3 regions of the Paenibacillus sp. MT124 genome follow, and region 2 is predicted to be linked to each of the others. Evidence: predicted binding sites of a transcription regulator. Region 2 holds the regulator's gene; each other region holds the start of a gene.
The links. Region 2 encodes NrdR, which represses ribonucleotide reductase genes. Its sites were predicted from a motif close to AACACNATATATNGTGTT; they were not measured.
Positions count from the first base shown of each region.

Region 1 (2,276 bases), 170 kb from region 2:
AGATTGACCAACGTAACAAATACTGCATCCCGGCTGCTGCACACTTCCCGCTGCAGCGTAACAAGGGAGAGCATGCTGCTCAGGTTTCCACCAGCCTCCTGATATTGATCTTTAACAAAGGAAGTTACCCCATCATAGAGTGCCTGCTCCTCAGGAGATAGCTGCAAATTCACATTGGAAACATTCCGCTTGGTGAACTGTACTGGTCCTTCACCGCGACGGTTCCGGATCATGACTTTGGACAATTCGTCCTTAAGCTGTTCCTGGTTTTTGGGGATTCGTTTATCCACGACAAAATTGGCACTAAAGTCACCTTGACGACCCAGCTGGCCCGGCTTCAGCAAGTTTATGAGATTGAACAGCTCGCTCATGTCATTTTGTACAGGTGTTGCAGTCAGCAGCAGACAATATTTTTTCCGCAGTTTCAGCATGAATTGATAGTTGGTCGTTTTTTTATTTTTGAGTTTGTGGGCTTCGTCAATAATGATCATGTCATAGTCCGTACTCAGCAAGATGTCCTTATGCGGATCTCGCTTAGCCGTATCCATGGAAGCCACAACCACTTCATTTTGCCAGGAATAGGCTTTTTTCTGTGCAACTGCGGGGATGCCAAACTTTGAATTCAGCTCTCGTACCCATTGAAGAACAAGGGATGCAGGCACGAGAATGAGGACCTTGGATACAAGACCGCGGACCATATATTCTTTCAAAATCAGACCGGCTTCTATGGTTTTTCCCAGACCGACCTCATCGGCAAGAATGGCACGGCCTGACATTTCAAATAATACTTTACGTGCAGTGTCCATCTGGTGCGGAAGCGGCGTCAGTCCCTGCAAATGCTTCAGACACTGTATTTCATCAAAATTGGGAATCAGATTGGTCTCTTCGGCTTGAATACCAAGCTGAAAGAGTCTGTAATCTCCCCAAGGACCGCCTTTATCGAGCCGTGACTCCAATTGGGTCAGCCAGCTGCGATCGAATTCGAGCGGAACGGGCAGTTCTGCTGCAGGTTGATTCATGTGAAGCGGATGTTTCCGGTTCATGGTGATTCCTCCCCTGCCATACATGATGACGTTTTATTCGTAGCTCATAGTATGGACGAATGAGAGGCAGTTCATAACCTACCTCCAAATAAGGTGCGAATTCGAACCTTTATGTCTAAAAAAATTCACAAATTTTGAATGAGAGAGTCTGATGGCGTAAGAGTGAGCTAGTCCAAGTACAGGGCGAATAGAAAGGGCAGCTGTGACTTAAGTCACATGGAAAATCAATATATGGTGTACTATACTGAATATAAATCACTATATGTGGTGTTTTGGCATAATTTAAACACATAATAGAAATGTAATGGGATTTTTGGGGAGGCTGTTAAACATAATGAATTCGAACAAATTGTCGCACAAGTTGGAAGGACTAAGTGAAAAAATATTTTTGGACCGTTATGCCTGGAAGGATGCTGATCCAAACCATGCGAAGGTAGGAGATGTTGTACTCGTTCTGACGAAAGATGACCCGAAATTTCCGACAAAGGAAGTGGGGGAAATCATAGAACGGCAGGGTCAGACAGTGAAAGTGAAGACTCGCAGTGGAGAAACGATCCAGACGGAAGTGGAGAAGCTGACACTAAATATAGAAAAAACACCGGAGGAGATGTGGGACCGGCTCGCGAGAGCGATGGCATCTGTAGAGTCCACTCCGGAAGGACAGCAAAAGTGGCAATCCAAGTTCCGGGCTGTCCTGGACGATTGGAAGCTGGTTCCGGGAGGCCGAATTGCTGCTGGTGCGGGTGCTAGCGATGAGCTGACCCTCTTTAACTGTTATGTCATTCCTTCTCCGCAGGACAGTCGGGGCGGCATCATGAAAACGTTGACTGAAATGACGGAGATTATGGCTCGCGGTGGCGGGGTTGGCATCAACCTGTCGTCACTCCGTCCGCGTCGTGCCGTTGTTAAAGGGGTCAATGGATCTTCCAGCGGTTCGGTATCCTGGGGAGGCCTGTTCAGTTATACCACTGGACTGATTGAACAGGGAGGAAGCCGCAGGGGAGCGCTTATGCTGATGATGAACGACTGGCATCCGGATGTGGTGGATTTTATTACCGTCAAACAAACGATGGGGCAGGTCACCAATGCCAATCTGTCCGTATGCGTGAGCAACGCATTTATGGAAGCCGTCAAACAGGACGGGGACTGGGAACTTGTTTTTCCGGATACGAGCGATCCCGAGTATGACAACGAGTGGAACGGTGATCTGCAGCAATGGAAGGAAGCCGGGCA
Region 1 covers NZ_CM179500.1:2,209,933-2,212,208, forward strand. Annotated here, with positions in the region: gene AC3RCI_RS10360 (DEAD/DEAH box helicase) at 1-1,043, opposite strand, end outside; gene AC3RCI_RS10365 (adenosylcobalamin-dependent ribonucleoside-diphosphate reductase) at 1,378-2,276, shown strand, end outside.
Region 1: a site for NrdR is predicted at 1,298-1,315, ahead of AC3RCI_RS10365 (adenosylcobalamin-dependent ribonucleoside-diphosphate reductase). Genes of this name have one in related genera too.

Region 2 (2,276 bases):
CCCGTATTAATGCGCAGATGGATATTGAACATAAGAAGCAGCGTGCTGACGTGGTCATTGACAACAGCGGCTTATGGTCGGAGACGGAGCAGCAGGTTATTTCATTTTTGCATCATAAGGGTCTGATATGAAGTTATTGCGCAAGAAACGGGTACTGCTGTTGATGTTTGTTTCATTTGTATTGGTGCTGTTCCTGAATACAAACTGGATGGCGTGGTTTTATCCGATTCATTACAAGGAAGAGATTCGTGCGCAGTCTCAGAGCTATGAAGTGGACCCTTTCCTTATCGCTTCCATCATCAAGGTGGAAACCAATTTCAAGACAAGCAAGGAATCCAGAAGAGGTGCCATCGGGCTGATGCAGCTAATGCCGGATACGGCCAACTGGATCATGGAGCAGGCCAAAATTCCCGGGACCTCGTTAGAGGAGCTAAAACATGAACCGGGCAGGAACATTCAACTCGGGACATGGTACCTGCGTAACCTCTCAGAACAATTTGACGGCAATGAGACGGCCATGATTGCCGCTTACAATGCCGGACCAGGCAAAGTAAGTGGATGGATCAGAGATGGTGTCTGGGACGGCTCATTCGAGACAGTCAAAGATATTCCTTTTGGAGAAACCCGGCACTATGTACAACGAGTCATTTATTATTATAATCAGTATGTAAAGATCTATAATACGTTCTAATCGCTGATTCCTTGGATTATGCGGTAGTCTGGAGTACAATCGGTTTGAATTGAATTTTGATATCTTATGTCTTATTTAATAGTAGAAGCACAGAGCAGGCCGGTTATTCACCGGCCGCTCCATGCTCCTCTGTCTAACGTATTACAAAGCAGATATTATTGGTATTGACCTGCCAATTGCTGTTCTGCAATTGTTACCAGACGTTTCGTGATGTATCCACCGATCGAACCGTTCTCGTAAGAAGTCATGTTACCTTGGTATCCGTCTTGTGGGATGCTGATTCCGAGTTCTTGAGCAACTTCATATTTCATTTGCTCCAGTGCTGCGGAAGCGCGAGTTACTACCAAGTTGTTGGAGTTACCGTTGCTGTTTTGGGCCATTGCTGTTCACCTCCTCGCGGTTGGTAAAAGTATTATGTGTCTTCAATGCGATTTTCATAACTAGAAGTAACAGGGAATTTATGGTAAAAGAAAAACATGGGAAGTGATCTGAGTTGAAATGTCCTTATTGCGCCTATCTGGGTACAAAAGTACTGGATTCTAGGCCTGCTAATGAATCAAAATCCATCCGCCGTCGTCGTGAGTGCGAGCAGTGCAGTCGCCGTTTTACAACGTTTGAAATGGTCGAAGAGACCCCGCTGATCGTGATCAAGAAAGATGGCAGCCGTGAAGAGTTTAGTCGCGACAAAATTCTCCGTGGCCTTATCCGGGCTTGTGAGAAACGTCCTGTCTCTGTAGAGACGCTGGAGATGATGGTTTCCGAGGTGGAGAAGTCACTGCGTAACACTGCTGAAGCTGAAGTGGAAAGCCGCCAGATTGGCGAGCTGTTGATGGAGCAGTTGTTCCCGGTTGATGAAGTTGCCTATGTGCGGTTCGCTTCCGTGTATCGCCAATTCAAAGACATCAATATGTTCATGAAAGAACTAAAATCGTTGTTGTCCAAAGAGGATCTCGACGATTAAAGAAGTGGATTAAGGGAGAAGAGCAGTCTGGGCTTGTAATTATGAGTGTTCTTGTCTGTACAGAGGTTGTTCTTCTCCAAACACTTTGCATTCTGAAAAAGTTATTGACAGCTAAAGCTGCATTTTATATGATATAGGAGTCGCCTGTGGAACATCGCTGAAGCGGACAAGTACATATATAAATGTGGGGCCTTAGCTCAGCTGGGAGAGCGCATCGCTGGCAGCGATGAGGTCAGGGGTTCGATCCCCCTAGGCTCCATACTCGAAAACCTCTTGGATACCAAGAGGTTTTTTGCTTTTTATGGATTTCTTTTCACGTGTCTGTAGCCAAAATGCTCATATTGTCATTACTCCAAAAAATAATCGCATTATAAACTTAAGACGAAGGGCATTAAAAAAACCGGGCGTAGCCAAATTGATAATGGCTCCCCCTAGTACATAATTCTCTTTTCGATTTTTATGTAAACGCTTAAAAAAATGATGGACACAAGCAAAAGACAGATGTTATATTGTTTCTGTAAGAAACAATATAATCTTCACTGAAAATTAAATTTCTTTGGATTAGTGGACATGGTAATGCTTACTAAAGGTGCTCAAGGCTCAATGATGTGATCTCTTGGATGC
Region 2 covers NZ_CM179500.1:2,044,204-2,046,479, forward strand. Annotated here, with positions in the region: gene coaE (dephospho-CoA kinase) at 1-131, shown strand, start outside; gene AC3RCI_RS09590 (lytic transglycosylase domain-containing protein) at 128-691, shown strand; gene AC3RCI_RS09595 (alpha/beta-type small acid-soluble spore protein) at 847-1,071, opposite strand; gene nrdR (transcriptional regulator NrdR) at 1,185-1,652, shown strand; tRNA gene AC3RCI_RS09605 (tRNA-Ala) at 1,839-1,911, shown strand.

Region 3 (2,276 bases), 2.5 Mb from region 2:
TATCCGGTGTACGCATCAGATCGGTTAAACCAAGAATACCATTGAGCGGGTTGCGAATCTCATGACTCATTAGCGCAATCATCTGCGCCTTCGTCATCGCTTCCGATTCTGCACGCTCCTTCTCCATCTGCAGCTGTTGCTTCAGCTGCTCCGTATCGTTAAGTTTCTGTTTCTGCACAAGTAAATTATTTTCCAAGTCAACGACATATCCAAGAAATACAGCCATGGCGTTCAACGTCTTCATATCTGTCTCACTGATGATATAGTCCGGCTTGTCCATTAAACAAATCGTCCCAAAGGTTTCACCCGAACGCCGCATAATGGGTATGCCCACAAAAAAACGGTTACCGAGCGCCTTGGTTACATCCATTGAGCAAGTCAGCGGATGTGCTGCAGTATCCGTTATGGTCAGGTTTTCTTTCGTATTTCGCAGTACCAGACTGCAGTAGGAAGAATCAAATGGAAGTTCACTTCCACTAACAACAAGTTCCTCATTTCGATTGAAAGCTTCCAAAATGACATTGGTCATCCCATCATTGGTGGCTACGAAGATGGTATTAACCTTCAATATGCCGCTTAACACGTCCACGATGTGGGACGCTGCTTCCTGTACATTTTCATAGAAGCCTCTAGTAATCCCTGCCGTTCCCATGATCCACCCCTCAAATCTTAGCTGTATTTCTACATCTCTATTTCAAAATGAATCTGTCCTGTATATGAGGGTCAAATTTCTCAAGTTAACTGTCACAACATGTACATATATGTTTACCACCATAGAAGTCCAAGAGAATCATAGTATATGAAAACCGCACTTACCTAGTGCAGCATAAATAGGAATTATACTCTTCCCGGTTCACTTTGAAAACCTTTATCCACTCCTTCCGATGCAGCTCCTTCTGGTAGAAGGTAACTATGTGAGAATGATCACACCCAAAAATCCACATATAGTTTATAAATGGATAATGCGAATCTACATATAGTATTTAGTTGAAATAACCGATAATAAAAATCAATATTTGGGAGGAATCTCACATGAACCTGCTTGAGTATGCCACTCCACCGGCATCCGATCTATTATCCGACCTGGGAAGACGAATTATTGGCGCAGAAGACGCGGACACACTGAGGGAGAACGCTAACCTCAATGGCGATTCGTTCAGCGGCAAGATGAGCAGGCTCGGCTCGGAGACGGCCAAGAGGCATGCTCTTCGTCATGTGCTGCCGGAAGAGCTTGCTGCATCTGTGGAGAATGGAGACCTATATGTGCATGATCTCGATCAGTATGCACTTGGAACAACCAACTGCATCTTTATTCCTTTTGACCGACTGTTAGCATCCGGCTTCAATACGGGTAACGGCTCCGTGCGTACCCCGCAGACCATCATGTCGGCAATGGCGCTCGTCGCCATCATATTTCAATCACAGCAAAACAGTCAGTACGGCGGGGTATCGGCTAACAAAATCGACTGGGATCTGGCTCCTTATGTACAGCGCTCCTTCCGCAAGCATTATCGCAAAGGACAGCGTTTGCTTGGAGAGCACACACAGATTGACGACGAGCATCTGCACCTGGATAGTCCAGTGGCACGAGAAGCATGCCCGCGTGCTTTTGCTTTTGCCTGTGAGGAAACAGAACTGGAGACCGGACAGGCTGCCGAATCCCTGATTCACAACCTGAACACCATGAGCAGCCGGGCAGGTGGACAGATTCCTTTTACCTCGCTGAACTATGGACTATGCACATCAGCCGAAGGCAGGCTTGTATCCCGTTCCCTGCTGGAAGCAACCATTCGCGGTCTTGGCGGCGGGGAGACCCCCGTGTTTCCACAGCATATCTTTCAGTGCAAGCAAGGAATTAACCAGACTCAAGGGGAACCCAATTACGACTTGTTCCGTCTAGCCGTGACTTGCTCTTCCCGGCGCATGTATCCGAATTTTGTCAACGTGGATGCATCATTCAACCTGCCTTATTATCGTCCTGAAGATCCGGATACCATCATCGCCACCATGGGATGCCGTACACGTACGCTGGCAGACCGCTTCGGACGAAATCGGCAGAGCGGTAAAGGCAACCTTTCGTTCAATACCATCAATCTGGTCAAACTCGGCATTCGCTATGGCATCTGTCAGGGTGCACGGGCCGTCGCCGACCGTACGGGGTTCTATAACGCTCTCGAAGAGGTGATGGAACGCGCTGCTTCCGGACTGCTGCACCGCTATCGTATCCAAACAGCACAGCCTGCCAAGGCATCTGACTTCATGATGCGGGAAGGCGT
Region 3 covers NZ_CM179500.1:6,066,106-6,068,381, forward strand. Annotated here, with positions in the region: gene AC3RCI_RS27430 (GAF domain-containing sensor histidine kinase) at 1-652, opposite strand, end outside; gene AC3RCI_RS27435 (anaerobic ribonucleoside triphosphate reductase) at 1,033-2,276, shown strand, end outside.
Region 3: a site for NrdR is predicted at 967-984, ahead of AC3RCI_RS27435 (anaerobic ribonucleoside triphosphate reductase). Genes of this name have one in related genera too.